2 regions of the Devosia sp. Z11_6 genome follow, and region 2 is predicted to be linked to the other one. Evidence: riboswitches for the same ligand, from Rfam matches in the RefSeq annotation. Region 2 holds a riboswitch; the other holds the start of a gene.
What was found. Region 2 has a riboswitch for thiamine pyrophosphate ahead of AC3YMN_RS12345 (YkoF family thiamine/hydroxymethylpyrimidine-binding protein). Riboswitches for the same ligand answer to the same signal wherever they lie in the genome.
Positions count from the first base shown of each region.

Region 1: it holds a riboswitch for thiamine pyrophosphate, as region 2 does, so the genes downstream of both, thiB (thiamine ABC transporter substrate binding subunit) here and AC3YMN_RS12345 (YkoF family thiamine/hydroxymethylpyrimidine-binding protein) in region 2, are expected to answer to the same signal.

Region 1 is NZ_JBYUNQ010000001.1:409,959-420,437, forward strand. Features, by position in the region: gene AC3YMN_RS01940 (ABC transporter permease family protein) at 1-330, opposite strand, end outside; gene thiB (thiamine ABC transporter substrate binding subunit) at 557-1,573, opposite strand; TPP riboswitch at 1,631-1,731, opposite strand; gene AC3YMN_RS01950 (thiamine diphosphokinase) at 1,757-2,458, shown strand; gene rpoH (RNA polymerase sigma factor RpoH) at 3,099-3,974, opposite strand; gene AC3YMN_RS01960 (RluA family pseudouridine synthase) at 4,197-5,225, opposite strand; gene AC3YMN_RS01965 (DUF6476 family protein) at 5,224-5,589, shown strand; gene AC3YMN_RS01970 (hypothetical protein) at 5,586-6,569, opposite strand; gene AC3YMN_RS01975 (DUF1134 domain-containing protein) at 6,737-7,303, opposite strand; gene AC3YMN_RS01980 (YHS domain-containing (seleno)protein) at 7,440-7,898, shown strand; gene chpT (histidine phosphotransferase ChpT) at 7,966-8,670, shown strand; gene AC3YMN_RS01990 (response regulator) at 8,722-9,105, shown strand; gene AC3YMN_RS01995 (hypothetical protein) at 9,168-10,328, opposite strand; gene ctrA (response regulator transcription factor CtrA) at 10,439-10,479, opposite strand, start outside.
Region 2 is NZ_JBYUNQ010000004.1:24,556-35,034, reverse strand. Features, by position in the region: gene coxB (cytochrome c oxidase subunit II) at 1-223, opposite strand, end outside; gene AC3YMN_RS12390 (DUF2231 domain-containing protein) at 236-787, shown strand; gene AC3YMN_RS12385 (CopD family protein) at 768-1,280, opposite strand; gene AC3YMN_RS12380 (cytochrome c oxidase assembly protein) at 1,277-2,032, opposite strand; gene AC3YMN_RS12375 (hypothetical protein) at 2,411-2,587, shown strand; gene AC3YMN_RS12370 (hypothetical protein) at 2,648-2,878, shown strand; gene AC3YMN_RS12365 (LLM class flavin-dependent oxidoreductase) at 2,880-4,184, opposite strand; gene AC3YMN_RS12360 (ABC transporter substrate-binding protein) at 4,181-5,188, opposite strand; gene AC3YMN_RS12355 (ABC transporter ATP-binding protein) at 5,191-5,940, opposite strand; gene AC3YMN_RS12350 (ABC transporter permease) at 5,937-6,734, opposite strand; gene AC3YMN_RS12345 (YkoF family thiamine/hydroxymethylpyrimidine-binding protein) at 6,750-7,358, opposite strand; TPP riboswitch at 7,349-7,461, opposite strand; gene AC3YMN_RS12340 (AraC family transcriptional regulator) at 7,527-8,483, opposite strand; gene AC3YMN_RS12335 (NmrA family NAD(P)-binding protein) at 8,594-9,466, shown strand; gene AC3YMN_RS12330 (TSUP family transporter) at 9,541-10,314, shown strand; gene AC3YMN_RS12325 (glycosyltransferase) at 10,466-10,479, shown strand, end outside.

The DNA.
Region 1 (10,479 bases), on a different contig from region 2:
GCCCCAGATGGCGAGGAGCCCGAAGGCCACGACCATGCCGGGAGTGACGATGGCGGATGCAAAGAAGGCGACGAGGAGATCGCGTCCGGGGAAGCGCAGACGATTGAGCGACCAGGCCAATGCCGTGCCGACCAGCAAGGAAAGCACGGTGGTGAGCCCGGCCTGGATCGAGGTCATGCGCAGGAGGTGGGCAATATCGATGCGGCTGGGGGCGGCGGCATCGGTGGCGGCGGCAAGGATGGACCAGAGGACGAGAGCAATCAGCCCGGCGATGGCAAACGCGAGGAGGGTGGCGGTGGCGATGCGCAAGGGGCGGGGTGGGAGGGTCATGGTCCGGTGGTTGGCGCTGGCCTTGGAGCGGGTTGATGGGCCTGAACCCCCACCCTGTCCCTCCCCTCAATGGGGAGGGGACGTCCGCTGATGGCGCTGGGATGGCGGAGGGTCGTGGTGTGGCTATCAGGGACTGTGTTCCCTCGATCGACCCCCTCAGTGCGCCTCCGCTCAAGGGGGAGGGGAGGCACACTGAGGGGTTCGAAGCTTGTGGCTGTCCTGGTTTCTACTGGATGGCGGCAAGCATTTCGTCGATCCAGGCGGCGCGGTTGGCTTCGAGGTCGGTGTCGCTGATCGTCAGGGTTTTGGCGGGTTGCGGGAGGGTGCCGAAGGCGGGGTTGAGGTCGGCGCCGAGGTCGACCACGGGGAACATCCAGTTGGTGGTGGGGATGATCGCCTGGGCGGCGGGGGAGGCGAGGTAGGCCAGGAACTGACGGGCGAGCTCGGGCTGGTCGGTGGAGGCGAGCATGCCGGCGACCTCGACCTGCACGATATGGCCCTCATCAAACAGCGCCGCCTTGATGGTGTGATCGTCTTCATCGACGATGTGGTAGGCGGGCGAGGTGGTGTAGGAGAGTGCCATATCGGCTTCCCCGGTCAGGAAGAGATTGTAGCTTTCCGACCAGTCGCGGGTGACGGCGAGGATATGGGGCTTGAGGCCGGCCCAGATTTCGGGGGCACGGTCGCCATAGGCGGCCTTGATCCAGAGCACGAGACCAAGGCCGGGGGTGGCCGAGCGCGGGTCCTGGATGACGATCTTGAGGTCGTCGGGGAGCGCGATCAACTCCTCGAAGGAGGCGGGCGGGGTGGCGGTGCGGTCGGTATCGTAGACAAAGGCGAAATGGGCGTAGTCGACCGGCACGAATTGCGGATCGGTCCAGGGCTCGGGGAGGGCGAGATCGCCCAGCTCCAGAGTGTGATCGGCAAAGAGGCCGGTGGCGCGGGCTTCCCCGGCGGTGGCGACGTCGAGGCCTACCACCAGATCGGCCGGGGTGGTGGCGCCTTCAAGCTGGACGCGGCGCAGGGCGCCGATGGAGGAATCGGCGGCGATGAACTCCACGGTGCAGCCGCCGCATTGGGATTCAAAGCCTTCGGCGAGCTGGGGGCCGGGGCCCCATTCGGCGGCAAAGCCATCATAGGTATAGATGGTGAGCGCGGGTGCGGTTTGGGCCAAGGCGGGCGAGGCAGCCAGTCCGAAAAGGACCGCAAGCGCCAGGTGAGTGGTGTGGACCAAGATGGTCATCCCTTCATTGGTGTGCGGCCATGAGTGAAGGGATGGGTGTCAATGGCGGGCACGAGATGCCCTTGCCATCTCGAACTTCCTCCGCCAGCATGACCTGGTTCAGGTTCAATGGGTAATTCTCAGCTCCGGCTTGACCCGGAACACCCCAGCGAGACGCCGTGATCTTATAAGAGCGCCCCCCAAGTGCAAGAGAATTTCAGCCCAGCTGCCGACGCGCCCCTGCGCTTTGCCGGACCGATCGCCATTGTGGGCGGCGGGGCGGTGGAGAGCCAAACCCTACGTGACCTCGCGGCGGCGGGAGTGACGCTGATCGGGGCCGATGGCGGGGCGGATGCGATCGGGGCGGCAGGGCTGGTGCCTGCGGCGATCATCGGGGATCTCGATTCGCTCCAGGATCGCGCCGGCTGGGAGCGGCGCACCCGGGTGTTGCACCTGCCCGAGCAGGTGACCACCGATTTCCAGAAGGCACTGCGCTCAACGCAGGCGCCGGTGACGCTGGCGCTGGGCATGACGGGCAAGCGGCTCGACCATACGCTCGCGGCACTGAGCGCGGTGCTGCAATATGCCCCCGAGCGGCACTTGCTGCTGGTGGACGAGATCGATGTGGCGCTGGCAGTGGTGGGGCCGATTAGTTTTGAGGCGGCGGCCGGGGAGCGGGTGTCGATCCATCCGCTGGTGCCGATCGGGTTCGAGCGCTCGCAGGGGCTGCTCTATCCGATGGATGGCCTGCAGCTGGCGCCGGGCGGGCTGATCGGCACCTCCAATGCGGGCCTTGGGGGTCGGATCGAGATCGTGCCGGCTGAGCGGGTGCCGTGGCTGCTGATCCTGCCCAAGGCGCGGCTCTGGGATCTCGTCCAGGCGTGCCAAAAATCCGCCCGGGCCTGATGGCCCTGCGGTTGGTGCTGCGACATGGGGCGAAGTTCGCCTCGGTGCCGGTCGTCCGGCGGGAAATAGAAGGTGAAGCAAGCTTCGCCCCTTGCTCTATCGGAGACTCTTCGGTGAGGACCGTCCGTGGCTAGACCCGTGCCAAACGCCAGAAGCCCTGAAGCTTCATGGACCGGGGGATGAAATCGGTCCCGGATCATCCTCGTCCCGAAGGAGCTTGGGCGACCCCAAACCCATCCGATATTCCCGCACCGACCGTTCGTCGCGACCGCGCAGCTTGCCCGGGAACAAGGGGGATTGTGCCTGAGGTTTTCGGGGGCGGGGATAAGTTTGTGGGGAGCGGTGATGGCCGCCCTCGTGGTTCGAGGCTGCGCTTCGCTACGCACCTCACCATGAGGGCTCCGGCACATTCCCGCTCATTCCACGCTTCCCGAGCCCTCGTGGCTCCAGGCTGCGCTTCGCTGCGCACCTCACCATGAGGGCTCCGGAGGGTAAGGGCTTTTGGGGTGGCCATGAGTATGCCGGAGGCTCGATGGGCCCCGGGCTCAAGCCTAGGCTGGCAGCGGCGGCGGGCTCGCAGGCGTAAAAAAGCCCTCGGGGGAAACCGAGGGCTGCATTGGTTGCTTGCGGCGGTCCAGCCTTATGCGGCGTTGGAGCGGGCAGCTTCGCGCACGGCGTCTTGCACCTTTTCAAAGGCGCGCACCTCGATCTGGCGGATGCGCTCGCGGCTGACATCGTATTGCTGGGCCAGCTCTTCGAGCGTCAGCGGATCTTCCTGCAGGCGGCGAGCCTGGAAGATGGCGCGCTCACGATCGTTGAGAACATCCATGGCATTGGTCAACAGACCCATGCGTTCGGAATATTCCTCGCTTTCACCCAGGGCAGTTTCCTGGCTGGGCGTGTCGTCGACGAGCCAGTCCTGCCATTCCGAGGAGCCTTCATCGGCGCGCATGGGCGAATTGAGCGAGGCATCGCCCGACAAACGCGCATTCATCGAGACCACGTCGTCCTCGGTCACATTGAGGGTGGTCGCGATCTGCTTGATCTGGTCGGGATGGAGCGAGCCGTCGTCGAGCGCGGCGATCTGACCCTTCACCTTGCGCAGGTTGAAGAACAGCCGCTTCTGGGCAGCGGTGGTGCCGATTTTCACCAGCGACCAGGAGCGCAGGACATATTCCTGGATCGCAGCCCGAATCCACCACATCGCATAGGTCGCAAGGCGGAAGCCCTTGTCGGGCTCGAAGCGCTTGACCGCGTGCATGAGCCCGACATTGCCTTCCGAGATCACCTCGGCAATGGGCAGGCCATAGCCGCGATAGCCCATGGCGATCTTGGCAACCAGGCGCAGGTGGGACGTAATAAGCCGTTGAGCAGCGGCCGGATCGGCGTGCTCCTTGTAGCGCTTGGCCAGCATGAATTCTTCATCGGGTTCCAGCATGGGGAACTTGCGAATTTCCTGAAGATAGCGGCTCAAGCCTCCTTCGGCAGAAAGGACAGGCAGATTGGTCTGGGCCATTTATGCACCCCTTTTACTTATTCCCCCGCACAGGCGGGCGGATCGATCTTCGGCCGTCCTGGCGGCCCGGCGGAAGAAGTCAGGTCATAATATATGGCGTATTGCCGCAATTGTAAGGCCGCCGAATGCAGACGAACGGTGCAGGCAGCGCAAGGGTTGCCCGTGGTGCGGGCATTAGGGGAGGGCCGGCCCGCACTTCTCGGTTACCGGCCCCCGCAAATCCTAGCGGGCGAAGGCCTTGTCATAGGGCTCGAGCGCTTCCTCGAGCGCCACAAGGTCGGGCGGGAGCGGGGCTTCAAAGAACATTTCCTCTCCGGTCACGGGATGCTCAAAGCCGAGCTCGGCGGCATGGAGGGCCTGCCGGCCTAGCGCAACAATGGGTGCGGCGACCTCGGGAGGCAGGCGGTTGATCTTGGTGGCGTAGCCCGAGGCATAAACGGTGTCGGAAACCAGGGGGTGGCCGATATGAGCCATGTGGACGCGGATCTGGTGGGTGCGGCCGGTTTCCAGCTGGCACTGGATGCGGGTGATGTCCCAGCCTTCGCCGCCAAAGCGCTGCTCGACCATGTAATGCGTGATGGCTTCGCGGCCGTCCTTGCGCACGGCCTGCTTGAGCCGATTATTGGCGTCGCGCCCGAGGGGCGCTTCAACCGTGCCCTTGGCGGTTTCAGTGGACCCCCAGACATAGGCGAGATAGGCGCGATGCAGCGGGCCGGTGCGACCATGATCGGCAAATTGCGCGGACAGATGCTGGTGGGCCAGATCGGTCTTGGCCGCGACCATGACCCCTGAGGTGTCGCGATCGAGGCGATGAACGATGCCGGGCCGGCGCACGCCACCAATGCCCTGCAGGCTCGCGCCGCAATGATAGATCAGCGCATTGACCAGGGTGCCCGAAGGGCTGCCGGGAGCAGGGTGGACCACCATGCCGACGGGCTTGTTGACCACGATCAGCTGATCATCCTCGTAGAGGATATCGAGCGGGATGTTTTCGGGCTTGGGCTCGGGATCTTCGGGCGGCGGGGCGAGGAGGGTGATTGTTTCGCCGGCCGTTACGCGATATTTGGGCTCGCTGATCGGCTGGCCGTTAAGGGATACGGCCCCGCCCAGGATCAGGTCCTTGAGGCGGCTGCGGCTGAGCGCCGGGTGTGACTTAGCCAGAACGGCATCGAGGCGGCCGCCGGCCTGTTCGGCAGTGATAGTGAATTCGACTTCGTCGCCCTCGAAGTCGTCAGCGGTTAGGTGTTCCATGAGCGATCCTTCAAATACCGGCCCGGTGGGCCAAGATGCCGAGCCGTTGTCGCCCGAAGCACAAGCCGTGCTGGGAAAGGCGCGCCGGTCGTTCGGCATCTCCATCGGCATTCTGCTGCTGGGCTTTATGGCGATTGGCTTTGCCATTGTCTATCGGGTGATGCGCGACGCACCGCCGCCCAGCATGGCCCAAACGCTGAGCGTGCCCGCCGGGGCCGAAGTGGTTTCGGCCACCACGGGCGATGGCACCATCAATGTGCTGTACCAGCTCGATGGCGCGATGGTGCTGGCGTTGTTCGACCACGGCACGGGCGAACATATCAGTTCGGTGCAGATCGTTGCGGACGGTGCGCCCCGGCTTTAGCGCCCCTGGATTTCGCGCAGCGCTGCCATACGGTCGGTGACGCTGCCGCCGCGCCTGGCTGTGGCAATGGGCCCAGGTGGTGGTGGCGCCGCAGGAGTTTCCTCGCGCCCGTCGGCAAAGCGCTGGATGCGATCAAACAGGCTTTCTTCGGCTGGCGGGGGCTGCTGGGGCGGCTCGGTATCGGCGGCGTAAACGATGCGGCTGGTATCGGCGGCAATGGCGTCGAGCTGGGCGCGCAAGGCGGTTTCGTCGAGCCGCTCGGTATCCCAATCGGCCATGATGGTGGTTTCCACATTGTTGATGCGACGATGCAACTGGCCGAGCTGGTCTTCGAGGTTGAGCTCTTCGGCAAGCGCCGGGGGCATGGTGCCATCAGCCTGGGCGGCGGTTTGCCCGGCCATGGCGTCCAGGCTGGAGCCGGCTTCGGCAATGCGCGCCTGGGCGATCTCGATGCTTTCGGCCTCTTCGAGCGCGGCTTCTTCCAGAGCCGCCTGCTCGAGCGCGGCATGCGCGTATTCGTCGCGCAGCGCCTGGATCTCGGCCGTGCGGTTTTCAAGGTCGCGCTCACGCATGCGCAGTTGCTGGGCAAGATCGGTGGTTTCGCGCTCGAGTTCGAGCACGCGATCGCGCAAGGCCGCTTCGCGGGCTTCGAGCTCGGTCATCTTGCCGACGGCGCTGTCGCGCTCGGCCCGCATGGCGCCAAATTCTGCGCGTCGGTCATTGTATTCGCCCACCTGTTCGGCGAGACGGGCGCGCAGCCCCTCGATTGTGGTTTCGAGCCGGCGCGTTTGGAGGGCGAATTCGGCGCGCAGTTGATCCTTGTCGGCACGGAATTCTGCGAGGGTGATGGGGGTCGCGGCCTCGATGCGCTTTTTGGTGAGGCGGACAGCGCGTTTCCACACCGCGGGCAGGATGGTCACGGCCAAGAGCCCGGCAAACAGCAGGCCGAGGGCGAAATACATGATGTTTTGGATCATCATCGTGCGAACTCCGGAACCAGGCCGTCCAGATGCGGTCGACAGGAAGCTGACTTAAGCGCCGCAAAGGGTAGTGGTTGGACCATTGCTTAGCGGTTCCGGTGGTCTACGTCACGAAAAAGCCGGAGGGTGCACGCCTCCGGCTCGCAGCATCTACCAAAGCGCTGATATCAGAAAGGGTTCCAGGTGGGCTGCTGGGTGAACTTGAGATAGCCGATATTAACGCCCAGCCGCGCGCCCACGCCCGAGCGGATCGGGACCATGATCGCATTGCCGTATTTGATCACGGTCATGCCGAAGCCACCCACCACATAGGCGGAGCCATCAACGCCCGCGAAGCGGCCGAACACGTCATTGGTGCTGGAGAGATTGTAGACCAGCATCATGACCTTGGAGCCATCCCCGCCAACGTCAAAGCCCAGGCTCGGGCCCTGCCAGTAGAGTGGCATTTCGCCGGCATTGCGGGTGTAGAGGCGGCCTTCGCCATAGCGGGCGCCCGCAAACAGCGCGCCGCCAGCGTCTTCGCCCAGGATGTAGCCATTGGGCAGGCCGAACTCGGAGACGGCGCGCTCAACGAGGGATGCGAGGCCCTGGGCAGCGGAGCCGAAAAACTGGTGGCCCTTGTCGACCAACTCGTCGCCGGAATAGCTGTCGCTGAGCGAGCCTTGGGCAAAGGCAGGAGCGGCGCCAGCGAGGGCGAGGAGCAGGGTCAGGGTGCAAAGCAGGCGTTTGAACATGGTGTTCCCCCTAAAACAGGCGAGCCGGGACTTCGCAAGACTTTAAAGTTTCTCGGTCATGGTTGGTCGGGCCAGCGCTGGACAAGGGCTGGCCCGTGGATCAATGATGACGCAAACCCGTAAACAAATCTTAACCATGCTTGCCTTTGTTCTGCCGCTTTTGGGGGGCGGCGCGGCACCGGCGTGGAGCCAGTCAATCAACACGGCCGTGGTAAGCGATCCCCTTACCGGGCTGGCGCTCGGGGGCATGGATCCGGTCTCCTATTTCGTGGAAAGCCAGCCGGTGCCGGGACGCAGCGAGTTCGAATATGAGTGGGGCGGGGCACCCTGGCAGTTCAGCAGCGCGGCCAACCGCGACGCCTTTGCGCGGGCGCCGCAGATCTATGCACCCCAGTTCGGGGGCCATGCGGCGATGAGCATGGCGCGCGGCTTTTTGTCGGACGGCGACCCGGCAATCTACACGGTCTTCAAGCAGCGCCTTTATCTGTTCTATTCGGCGGCGAGCCGGGAAGCTTTTCTGCTGGCGCCCAATGCCGCGGCGCGCGAGGCACAAGCCAATTGGGCGGTCTTGTCCAAATCTCTGGTCTGGCAATAGTGCTCAAGCGCAACGCCCACTAAGGTCGGCGCAAGTGATTCGAACGCGCCCCTGATGGAGAAAACCCATGGCCGATATCATCGAGCTCAAGGCAACCGACCTTGCGGCAATGTTGTGCAGCCGGGTCTGTCACGACCTGATCAACCCGATTGGGGCGATTGGCAACGGGCTTGAGGTTCTGGCCGACCCCACGCAGGGTGACATGGCTGAAGGCGCCCGCGACCTGATCGCCAGCGCCGCCAATCAAAGCCGGGCCAAGCTTGAATTTGCGCGCCTGGCTTATGGCGCCTCCTCGACGGCGGGCACCGATATCGACACGCGCGAATGCGAGCGGGTGGCGCGGATCTATTTCGAGATTGAGAAGGCTGATCTGGAGTGGCAGGTGCCGCTGATCCTGCTTCCCAAGCACAAGGCCAAGCTGTTCATGAACATGCTGCTGATCGCGGCAGGCTCGGTGCCGCGCGGCGGCACGGTTACGGCCAGTATCACTGGACCCGCCGGAGCGGAGGTGTTTGAGTTCACCTCGTACAGTGATCCCGAGAAGCGGCAAAAGACGCTGGTGCCGTCAGGCGCGGCGGGATTGCTCTCGGGCATGCCCGAAGAGGGCGCCGTGGATGCGCGCGGCATCCAGCCCTTTTATACGGGCCTGCTGGCTCGGATGACCGATATGGAGATCAGCATCGGGCTTGAGGACGGCAAGTTCTACCTGCGTGCGCTGCCCAAGCCGCCCATCCAGGAAGAAGCTGCACCCGAGGCGCTAACCATTCCGTAGGCAGTTGCCATTCATAGTTGTTTCCGAGCCTTTGGCCGGGGAAACACATTCATGAAGTCGTGCCTGATCGTCGATGACTCGAGTGTGGTGCGCAAAGTGGCGCGCCGCATTCTCGAAGACATGGACTATATTGTCGAGGAAGCCGAGGACGGGCAGGAGGCTATCGACAAATGCCGCCTCGAAATGCCCGACGCGATCCTTCTCGACTGGAGCATGCCCATCATGGGTGGGCTCGAATTCCTCAAGCATCTGCGCGGCTATGTCGGGGGCGAGCGGCCGCATGTCGTTTATTGCACGGTCGAGAACGATATTGGCGCCATTGCCATGGCGCTCAAGGCCGGCGCCAGCGACTATATGATGAAGCCCTTTGACCGGGCCTTGCTGGAAGCCAAGTTCGACCTGGACCGCGCGCTTCCGTCGGCCGAAATCGCCTAACAGCAAAAGGCCCGGGCGAGAACCGCCCGGGCCTTTTGCCGTCTTGAGTGAGCCAGCCGCGCCTAAGGGGTGCGGGTGAAGCTTGCGCCGGCAAGGACGCAATCGGGTGCTTCGCCGATGGTGAAGGCCGGGCCAGAGCCCTGGATGGGGCAGGTCATCGGGAAGGTCGCCGAGCCGATATTGCCGGTGGCATCGGTGAAGGTCAGCGCCTCGGCGGTAGCGGTGTAGCGGCCCGATACCGAGCGGCCGCGGCGGTCGGTCATGGTAAAGCTGTCGTCATCATTGAGCACCACGGCAATGCCGCCGGCGGGGCCTTCGGCATTGGCCTCGTAGCGACCCACCAGGGCGGCATTAGCGGCGTCGCGCTGGGCGGTAGCCGAGGCGATCTGGGCTTCAAGGTCCGAGAGCTCCTTGCCGCGGGCGGCCAGCGTATTGGTCAAGTCCGTCACCTGCGGCTGCAGCTGATCGCGCTGGGTCTGGTAGCTGGCGACGTCCTTGGAGAGCTGGTCGCGCTGGGACTGGAGATCGGCGATCTGGGTCTGCAGGTCCGCCAGCTGGGTGCCGCTGGTTTCGGTCTGGGCGGCAATATCGGCCAGGCGGGTCTGGATCTCGGTTTCCTGTCCGCGGGCGGCCTGCAGTTGCTGTTCGCCCTGGGCGAGCTGGCTGGTCACCGCAGCGGCTTCCTCGGTCAGCTGAGCGACGGCGGCGCGGGTTTCGGCTTCCTGGGCGCGCGCCTGTTCAAGTCGCTGGCCAATCGCGGTCATCTGCTCGTTGAGGGCCGTAACCTGGTTCTGCGCTTCTTCGCGGGCGGCTTCTGCTTCGGCGCGGCGCTGATCGCTTTGAGCGAACTCTTCCTGGATCGCCGCAATTTCAGCGCGGCGGGAATTGAGGGTTTCAGTGGTGCTGGCCAGCTCAGCACTGACGCCATCCAGTTCGCTCTGAGCAGTGTCGCGCTGGGTGGTCAGTTCGTCCAGTTGGGCCTGGGCGGCGGTGGTTTGCTCCTGGACCGCCTCGAGATCGCCGCTTGCGGTTTCGAGGTCCGCCAACTGCATCTGCAGCGCGCTACGCTCGTCGGTCAGCGCGGACACCTGGCCTTGCAGGTCGCCATTGGTTGAGCTCGAGCTGATCCAGGTTGCCAAAAAGGCAATCCAGCCGACAATGGCAATAATGAGAATGGTAAGAACGAGCGGTTCGCGAAGACGCTGCGCGAGTGAACTGTCCATGTCGTGGGCCCCCTTGATTGGGAGCTAACGATAACCGGGTTGGGGAGTTCCGCAAGAGCAAAGGCCCGGCACATCACTGCGCCGGGCCTTGCACAAGGGAAGGGGAAAGCTTAGGCGCTTTCGGAATAAAGCTCGTTCTCGTCGGGCTCGC
Region 2 (10,479 bases):
TCCATTGCGCCGGCGTCACCCGCGTGATCCAGGCAGGGCGGCGATAAGCCAGCGCGAACAGTGCCATGACGAGCCCGAACAACACCGCCGCGCCGATCAGCATCACCCACCACAGGGTGGCAAGATTGGCAGCGCGCGGCCCGGCTGGATCGAGCGCCGACAAATCGCCGCTGCAACCCGCCAGCAATGCTGGCGTTGCCCCCAGTAACAGCCTCTTGAACAAGGGAACTCTGCGGTGAGCCAATCGAGCGAAGAAGAACAGGAAGCCCAGCGGGAAGAAACCCCGCCAGAAGCCCGCTCCGATCACCCCAATCCTTATATTCGCTCCATTGCCGACAAGGATATCGGCTCTGCGATTGCTGTGGCTGGCCATCCCATCCACGCCATGATGGTGCACTTTCCGATCGCGTTCATTATCGCAACCTTGGGCATCGATATCTTCTACTGGTGGGGCGCTGATCCGTTCTGGGTGCAGGTCGGCACCTGGTCGGCTTCCGCGGCCTTTGCCTTCGGCGTCCTTGCGGCGCTTGCCGGCACGGCCGAACTTCTGGCCGTGCCCGGCATTCGGGTGCGCGTCGCCAGCTGGAACCATGCGGTTGCCGCCATGGTGCTGGTCGCCATAGCCGGCGCCAATGCTGGCCTGCGCATTTTCTACCCCGAACAGATCCTGCCTAACGGCCTGATGCTTTCGGTGCTCGCGAGCATGGCCACCGCTTTTGCAAGCTGGCATGGCGGCAAGCTGGTGTTCGATCATGGGGTTGGCCTCATCATATCCACCCGGCAATAAAGGGGCCGACCATTTCGGAAAGGGCGCCGGGGGCGAAAAACGCCTGCAGGCCTTGTGGCCATTGCAGGCGTGGCTTGCCCAGCACAAGCGCCAGAATTGCGCAGACAACTGTGAGGGTCAGGGGCACGATCACCATGAAGCGCGCCGTGGGATAGTGGCCGTTGCGCTCGAAAATGCGCAGGATCACCAAACCCGAAAAGATGTGGATGCCTGTCAGCACTGCGACCCCGACCAGCTTGGCCGAAAACCAGTTCTGGTAGGTGCCCTGCATCAGGATCAGCGCAGTTCCCGAAGCAATGGCTACGAAAGCTCCGGGCGACACCAGCTTGACGTACAAAAAGCGCGTAAAGGCGTGCAACCGATGGAGCGCATCGTCTTCCAGCCCCCGCCGCTGCCGGTAAAGGAACGGCAGTGCCAGGAGCCCCGCCGACCAGAGCGCGATCCCCCCAACATGGATGAATTTGAGCCAGGCGACGACAAAACCCCAGGTCATTGCACCGCCGGGCGGCGTTCCGGCCGCAGCGCATCAACCAGTCGCCAGATCACAACGCCCAGCAGCGGCAGATTGGCAGGCACCCACATGATGAGCCCACCCAATTGCTGGTCTTCGATCGGCGAAAAGCCAAAGGCGAGGGTCGTGGCCAGATGCGGCAGGTAGAGCGGGCCGGAGGCAAACACCAGCAGCGCACCCAGAAAGCCCATCTGGATGGCGCCGGACAGCGCCATCAGCCCGGCGGCCATGGCATTGTCGGCCCGCAGCATGCCCAGCCATAGCCAGGTGAAAGCCAACAGCAAACTCACCTGCATGGCCCAATAAATCGCGGGATGGGTGAACGCCGCGGCATAGAAGTCAGGCCCATGCCAGAGCCAGAGCGCCACGGTGGACACCAGCAGCGCCGGGAAAAGCTTCACCCGCCGCCCCCACTCAGGCGGTAGCGCCAGCGCTAATAGGGGCGCCACGACCATGGTGAGGAGGATGTGGTGCCCCACCCGGGCCGAGAACAGTGCCACGGTCAGCGCGCATAAAGGCGACACGAAAAGCGTTGCCACCAGGGTCCAACTCGCGCCCGCTGCCAGTTGGCGCGGCCGGGACGCCGACCGCAAGCTGATCGCTGCAAGAGCGGCAACCAGCGTCAGCGCGGTCAACATGAAGGGATCAAGGTTCCAGCGCCCCCACAGGGTTGCCAGCGTGGGTGGCGGCCCGCAAAAGCTCATATCGAAGGAAAAGGACGACGCTGGAATCATTGATGTCCTTGGTTGAAAGGCGGTTCAACGCTTGCTGGATCCACGGAACACCCTCCCAGGAAGCTCCTGCCGAGGCATCGGCCTTGAAGACTTTAGCTGAGCATCCCATCGCGGCAGACGGGGTGGGCTGGTCATGGGGCGATGGTTCCCCTCCGATTTAACCATGCTAGCGGCCAACGCCTCGACCTCCGCACGGTTCCGTGATTGGGACGATCCGTCCCATCGCCGTTGGTTTATTCGGGTCACCCTGGGCCATCTGCTCGCGTCCATTCTCCACATCCTGGCTTCGGCGCGGCGATAAGGGTCGCCATGCCATTGTCCCGGGAGGATAGGACGGGCTAGACTAGCGGCAATCACCAAGTGCGAAGAAAAGCTGGTATGAGCGACAAGATCAAGGATGTACCCAATGGTGAGCTGGTGCCCGAGCAAAGCGAACTCCAGCTGGCAGATATAAGGATCGCTGACCTGGAGCGGCAGCTTGAAGCTGCCCAGCAGGAGATCGAGCGGCTCAAACAGGAAGTTGCTTCCTTGAGCTTGTCAGCAGGTCCTCGGTGACAGTCCCAACAGCAATGGTCAATACGAAGGGAGCCGCCGATATGCGTCTGAGTGCTCGGTTTGAGTAAGAAATATCGCGTCGTAGATTGCGCCCCGACAGAAGGCGCACCGGAAGAGTTTATCCAGGTCGCCGCGACGCCCGAGGAAGCAGCGCGGCTGGCGCTGGGGCTGGTGCTGCAACGCGGCGGGCAATTGCGGGACCTGCGGGCCAAGGTTTACCTTGAAGCCGCCGGAACGTTGTCGATGTACCGGCTCTACACCAAGAGCCTGCACCGGCAGGCCGTGGACTGACCTATGCCGGACCGAGTTGGACGCGCTGCCGCAGCAGCGTTTCCCCGCTTGCGGTAAACAGGCCCGATGCGGTGAGCTCTGGTATCACCAGATCCACAAAGCTCTGCAGATCGGCCGGCATCAACGGTGCCATCACGTTGAACCCGTCCGCGGCCCCTTGGTCGAACCATTCTTGCATGGTCGCCGCGATCTCGGCGCCCGTTCCGACCGCCAGCAGATGCCCTCGACCGCTGGCAAGACGCATCAGCAACTGCCGCAGGCTGAGCCCCTCCCGTTTGGCGATGCCAACCAAAACAGCCACGCGGCTTTGGCTCGACTGGCTGGGAGCCCCTGCCCCGACAAAAGGAGGCAGGGGGTCATCCAGCTGTGCCGCAGACAAGTCGGTGCCCAGGAACTCGGAGAGCTTGGCCAGCGCGTGCTCAGGCACCATGAACCCATTCAACTGCACCAAGCGCTCTTCCGCCTGCGCCCGCGTCGGGGCAGCAATAGGCACAATGCCAGGGTAAATCAGCAGGCTTTCCGGTGGCCGGCCGTGGCGGGAAGCCCTTCCCTTTATGTCGCGATAAAACAGTTGCGCCTCGGCAAGATCGGCCTGAACAGTGAACACCAGATCGGCATAGCGCGCCGCGAAATCACGCCCGGCCTCGGAGGCGCCGGCCTGCGCCAGCAAAGGGCGGCCCTGCGGCGAGCGGGGCACGTTCAGCGGCCCGCGGGTTCGCACGAACTGACCGTGATGATCTACTGTCCGAACCTTTGCGAGATCAAGATAGCGGCCCGCCTGCTTGTCCGCGATCCGTGCATCGGCCTGCCAGGAACTCCAAAGTGCCAGCACAGCCGCGGTGACATCTGCGGCCCGCGCATAGCGCTCGCCATGGTCAGGCATGGCGTCGAGCCCGAAATTGTGGGCCTCAAGCGCATTGGAGGAGGTGACGATGTTCCAGCCCGCCCGGCCACCGCTGAGGTGATCGAGGGAAGCAAAGCGGCGGGCGAGATGAAAGGGATGATCAAAGCTGGTCGAGGCCGTGCCGATTAGCCCGATCCGCTCGGTCACTGCCGCCAGCGCCGAAAGGATGATGAAGGGGTCCATCGCGTCCGAGAGGTGCCGGTCGGCGCTTTGCTGCAGCGCCAGCACATCACCCAGAAACAAAGCATCGAACCCACCCGCTTCAGCCCGACAAGCGATGTCGGTCCAATAGCCCAGATCGGTCGAGGCCAACGCATTGCTTTCAGGCATGCGCCAGCCTGCTTCGTGACTCCCCAGCCCAAAGATCACCGCGTTGAGCCCCATGCGCCGCCTTGCCGTCACGGCGCGGCTTCCACATAGGCGCTGGTGTAGTAGCCGGAGAAATCGGGCTTGGCGGCCAGAGGATTGCTTTCGCCATCCTTGAGGATGCCGGCTTCAAACAGGAACGTGCCCATCGCCTCCATCTTGGCGGGGTTGATGACGCCCACGGCCCCATTTTCGGCCTGCAGGTAGTGCCCATCGATCAGCGCCTGCAGCGATGCGCGCACAAAGTCCCGGTCCAGCAGCGCGTCGCTATTGGCTGCGACCAGAATATCGGTCGCCTCGTCCGGATGGGCGACGGCATAGGCGTAACCGCGCTGGCTCGCGCCAAGGAACGCCTTGGCCGTGTCCGGGTGCTCAGCCAGAAAGGCGCCAGTGGTGCCGATGAAGTTGGTGTGCTGGTCGGGCACGCCCCAATCGGCATAGCGAAAGGCACGTTGTGGGCGCCCGTCTCGCTCCGCCTTGACGCCTTCCCAGGTATAAACTTCGAGCGTGAAATCCACCGCGCCGTTAGCCAGCGCTTCATAGGCCGAAGTGCCCAAGGTGACCGTCTCGAATTCCCCCCGGCCGCCATCGGCGCGGATGATCGTGCCAATCAGGGCATTCTCCCAGTCACTGCCAAAGCCGGCATAGGTCTTGCCGTCGAGGTCCTTGGGGCTTTGAATATCCTGCCGGTCGCCGTTGAACACAAGGCGCCCCGTTTCGGTCTGCACCAGTGCATAAGTCGCGACCAGATCAACCCCGGCCGTGCGCTGGGTGAACAGACCGATGGAGCCAAGAATACCGAAATCTGCCACCCCATTGGCCACGAGCGTGCCAGCGGAAGTGTCGGAATAAGGCAGGATCTCAACTGCGACCCCCGCATCCTCATAAAAGCCCTTGGCCTGGGCAACAAAGAGGCCGACATGGTTGGTGTTGGGCGTCCAGTCCAGCGCCATGGTCACCGGCACCGGCTGAGCCATTGCGGGTGGGCTGGCGAGGGCGGCGGCAAGGCCAAGGATCAGCAGCAGGCGCGAAAGCGGCATGATTATTCCTCCGGTTCAAACAAGGTCTGCAGGATATCGGCTTCGATTTGGGCGATGACCGCCGACCCTGCTGGGGGTCGCGGATGCTCAAGCGGCACGTCGATGCGGCGCACGATCTGCGCTGGGCGCGGCGACAACAGGTAGATCCGGTCGGACAACAGCACCGCTTCGCGGACATCGTGGGTGATCAGCAACACGGTCCAGCGATGGCGCGTCCACATCCCAGCGAGCCAGCGCTGCATTCGCGTGCGGGTCAGGGCATCCAGGGCTCCGAAAGGCTCGTCGAGCAGCAGCATGGATTTATGCTGCACCACTGTGCGCAGCAGCGCTGCACGCTGCCGCATGCCGCCGGAAAGCTGCGCGGGGTAATGGTTTTCAAATCCGGCCAAACCAAACTCAGCGAACAGCGGCTGGACTGCCCCCCGCGCCGCCTTGCGCGTCATGCCCGCCACCTCAAGGCCCAGAGTGGCATTGTCGATGATCCGCCGCCACGGCATCAGCGCATCGCGTTGCGGCATGAAGGCAAAGGGGTGGCTCTTTGGGGCGAGTGGCGTGCCATCAAACAGCATTTCCCCACCATCAGTGGACACCGCTCCGGTCAGCAGCTGTAGGATGGTGGATTTACCAGCGCCGGAAGGGCCGAGGATCGAAACGAACTCTCCTGCTCCAACGCTCAAGTTGATGTCGGCCAGAACTTCGGAATCGCCAAAGCTCTTGCCCAAGTTGCGCAGTTCAAGCCTGGGCGTGGTCATGGGCGCCTCTGCGCCAAGCGGGTCCAGGGCATCGTCAGCCGCTGCACCAAGACGGTAGCGCCAAACAGGAGCAGGGTCAGCGTCGCGCTGACGACGACGGCGGCCAGCACCAGGTCGGGGCGAAAATTGTTCTTGGCATTGAGAATATAGATGCCCAAGCCGCGGACCGCCCCGGCATATTCGGCAAAGATCGCCCCGACTACGGCATAGGTGATGGAAATGCGCAGCCCGGCAAAGAAATAAGGCAAGGCCGAAGGCAGCCGCGACATCCTGAACCGGCGCCAGCGCGAGGCTCCCATGGACGCCAGCAGCGCCTCGATATCGCGATCGGTGGAGTCATAGCCCTGCACCAGCGCCACCAGCATGGGGAAAAAGGTCACCAGTGCCACGAGCACGATCTTGGGCGTCAGCCCGAAGCCGAACCAGAGCACGATGAGCGGCGCGATGGCGACCAGCGGCAGGGTCTGCGTGATAATGAACACCGGAAACAACGCCCGCCGTACCGGGCGAAAGAAGTCCACCACGACCGAAAACAGCAATGCGGCGCAGAGCGAGCAGCCGAAACCCAAAATGGTGGCCTGCAAGGTCGCTAATGTGTGCCCGGCCAGCGCGTCCCGGTTCTGGTAGCCCTGGACCACAATGCGGGATGGCGCCGGCAACGCCGTGGGCGAGATGCCCGAAAGCTGCACATAAGCTTCCCAGGCCAGGATCAGGGTCACCACCGAAAACACGGCGGGCCCTGCGTAACTGAGAAACCGGGCGACAAGGCGCCCGAAGGAGAACAACTGCGCCATGCCCAGGCCTTCCGCTCAGCGCGCGCTGGGGCTGTTAACCGACACGGTCAGGTCGATGGTGACATGTCCCTCGGGCGGTCCAAACCGGCAAAAGGCCTGCTCGATGGTGGCGAACAGCGCACCGGTGTCGCCATTGAGCTTGGTGGCGAAATGCTTGGACTTTTCGAAGGTGCCCGACTGTTTGAGGAAGTCGATGCAGCCATAGATTTCGTCTATGTGATGGCCCTGTCCCATCACATAGAGAGACAATTGGGCCACCCCGAAGACGCCGATGTGGGGCGCATCCTGCACTGCCGCAAGCGCACTGGCGCGCCGCTCCTCAAGAGGCGCAACCGGCCCCTCGAACAAATTGGACTGGCAGATGGCATCATCGGGCTCGCCCGGGCAGCCGCGCGAGATTGTCGCCGAAAGCACGCAATGGGTGCCGGCGCGCGCGGCGGCACTGAACAGATCGCGCATGGCGGGAAACAGCACTTCGGGCGGACCGACCAACAGGGTCGAGATGTCATCGGTCTCGATGCGCAAGCGTTCACGATAGGGATCGAGCGCACCCAGCGCGTTCATGATCACGCCGACAAAGTCGCCGGTCATTGGATAAAGGGAAATCTGTGCGCCTGAGAACATGGCCCGCCTCGCTCCGCTGGTATTACCCAGATCAGCTATAGGGTCCGAAGGCTTGCCGCCCTCATCTCAGCCCCGACCATACGGAGCACCCCTGTGGATAGGGCCAGCATAGGGCAGCATCGCCGGCAAATGCAAGCACATGTCTGTATTGGCGGAGTTGATCTTTTATCAGGCGCTTTGCGATGCTTGACGCAGTTCCTGGATTGCTTGTCCATCAGGCAAGCGCGCGCCACTTTGGAGCGTCTGCAGATAAGCTCGGGGGGCGAGGCCGTGATAGTCCTTGAACGCCCGCGTGAAAGCCGCCTCCGAGGCGTAGCCGGCTTCGCTCGCCAGTGACCCTACCGAAGTGGGGCCACTGGCGAGCTTTCTGGCGGCCAGAGTCAGCCTCCAACCTTTGAGATAGGTCAATGGCGGCTCTCCCGCCCGGTCATGGAATCGTCTGGCAAAGGCAGCGCGCGACAGCCCCGCCACCTTCGCCATGCCCTCGACAGTCCATTTGGCGGCGGGATCGGCATGGATCGCCCGGAACACCTTGGCAAGGTTGGGATCCTTCATTGCCGGCAGCCATCCGGCGGAATGCCCGGCGCGCTCGGCTGCACGGCGCAGCACGTAAACCAGCAGACTGTCGGCAAGACTTTCCACCAGGCTTTCGTTGCCCAAGCCCTGGTGCTCCAGTTCCTCGGCCAGCAGCAGTACGATCGGCAAAATGCCATGGTCCTTGCGGAGCTCCGCCGCGGGCAGGTGAATGCAGGGCGGTAGCGCCGATTGTCCCAGCCGCCGCGTGCCATCCACCTGGAAGCGCCCGCAAAAGATCACCGCGTCAGGAGACTGGCTGGTGACATCAAATCCTTGTTGCACGAACTGGCTGACGGGGGGCGCCTCGCCCTTAGGGCTGGCCACGAGATCGTGGGCCTTTCCATCACTCAGGACCACCAGATCACCCTCTTCCAGCCGGAGTGGCGCCTCGCCGGCCCGGCGAAGCCAAGCGGTCCCCTGCCAGACGAGGTGAAAGGCGATCATTGCCCCCGGATCGAGCCGGAAGCCCCAAGGCTCAACCACCCGGCTGCGGACGAGGGTCATCCGGCTGCGGGCGTACATGCGGATCCATTGATCAAGCACATTCATGCCGCTCTCCTGCACCTTTTCAAGACGATCTGCAAGAAAGGGGAGATCGGCTCACATGGCTTGTCCTCTCAGGGCGCGCCATCTTTCTCCTGGTTAGAAAGGAGAACGTGATGTTCAAGACCATACTTGTTGCGGCCGGAACCGGCACAGTTGGGCAGCACCTGGCCAATCGGCTGCTGATCGCCGGGCACAGCGTCAAAATTGGCACAAGGCGAGGAGGTGACGCCAACACAGTGCTGCTGGACTATAGTCAGGCCCGGACTTTTGAAGCGGCGCTTGCCGGCACCGATGCGGCTTACCTCGTCGTTCCGACCTCGGCCGAACCACATTTACTGCTTGGCCCCTTCGTTGAGGCCGCAGCGCGGCGCGGCATTAAGTTGGTGTTGCAATCAGCTCTGGGGGTGGATGCCAATGACGCCATTCCGCTGCGGCAACTGGAGCGGCAGATCGAAAGCTCAGGCGCGCCCTACGCGATCCTGCGCCCAAACTGGTTCCTCGACAATTTCCACGGGCGCTGGCACGCCGGCATCATGGAGCTTGGCCGGCTTGCGCTTCCCGCGGGCGATGCCACGACCAGCTTGATTGATGCGCGCGACATCGCCGAAGCTGCCGCTGTCGCTTTGACCCAGGCAGTTGCGGATGGGCGGGCTTTCAACCTGACTGGCCCCGACAGCCTGGGCTATGCCGAAGCCGCCGCGGCGCTTTCCGCGATCAGCGGCCGCACCGTCACCTACGATGGTGTCGACGAGGCGCAGTTCAAGCGCGAGTCGGGGCGCATGAAACTGGCGCCAGCTCTGGTCGAACAGATGCTGCCGATCTTTACTGCCACTCTCGCGGGTCATTTCAGCCAGGTCACTGACGATTTCAGCCAACTCACCGGGCGACCGGGCCGGCGGCTCGTCGATTATCTGGCTGACAATGCCTGGCGCTTCGCCGTCCCAGTTGCGCAGAACGAAGTCCAGAGAGCAGCGATCAGTCGGTGATTCGCCGCCTCACGGCGCCACGCCCGGGGAATGCAGCTATTATCCCGGGCGTTGATTCTGTTTGCAGGCTGGTAATGGACCCGTTGAATGTCGCCATGCTCTTGGTCCTTGCCGGCGCTGCCGCTTATGTGCAGACGCTGACGGGCTTTGCCTTTGGCCTGTTGATGATGGGCGGTATCGGCATTCTCGGGCTGCTGCCCCTGCCCGAAGCCGCGGTGATCGTGAGCATCCTCACGGTGGTCAATGCAACTCAGGTGTTGGCCCGAGGCTGGCGTAACGTGGCCTGGAGCGAGTTTCGCCTCGCCATTGGCCCCAGCCTCCTTTTGGTGGTGCTGGGTTATTTCATGCTCGAATGGCTTGCGGACGCCAATCTGGACGGACTACGCCTGCTGCTGGGCGCCGTCATCGTTGGTGCCAGCATCCAGTTGATCCTGCAGCCGCATCCGCTGCCCAACCGGTCTTCTTCGGGTTCGTTCGTCCTGGTGGGTGCATTGGGCGGCTTTCTGGGCGGGATGTTCTCCACGGCCGGACCGCCCTTGATCTATCACTTCTATCGCCAACCCCTGCCAGCGGCCGCCATCCGGGACACCTTGGTGCTGATCTTTGGCGTCAACGCCTTGTTCCGGCTGTCCTTGGTCGGCTTGACCGGCAGCTTCCCCTATGAGGCAAGTTGGTGGGCGCTGTTGGCGGCGCCCGTGGTTACCGCCACCACCTATGCCGCAAAACGCTGGCCGCCGCCATTTGCGGTCCTCACGCTGCGCCGCGTGGCGTTCTCGCTCCTGCTGCTATCAGGTGTTTCCCTGGCGGCGCCGGCCATTTGGCGACTGGGGTTTGCCGCGGCCGCCTGAACGTCGATCCTCGGCGTGCTAAGTTGGGCCTCGGTACACACATCGGTTTCAACCCCTCCCCCACTTCGATATGTAGATCACAAGCGGCTTGCTTCAAGCCTAGGGACCCGCCGTAAAACCCTTGCCGTATCCAAGCAAAGGGAGTGCATCGATGCGGGTACTTTT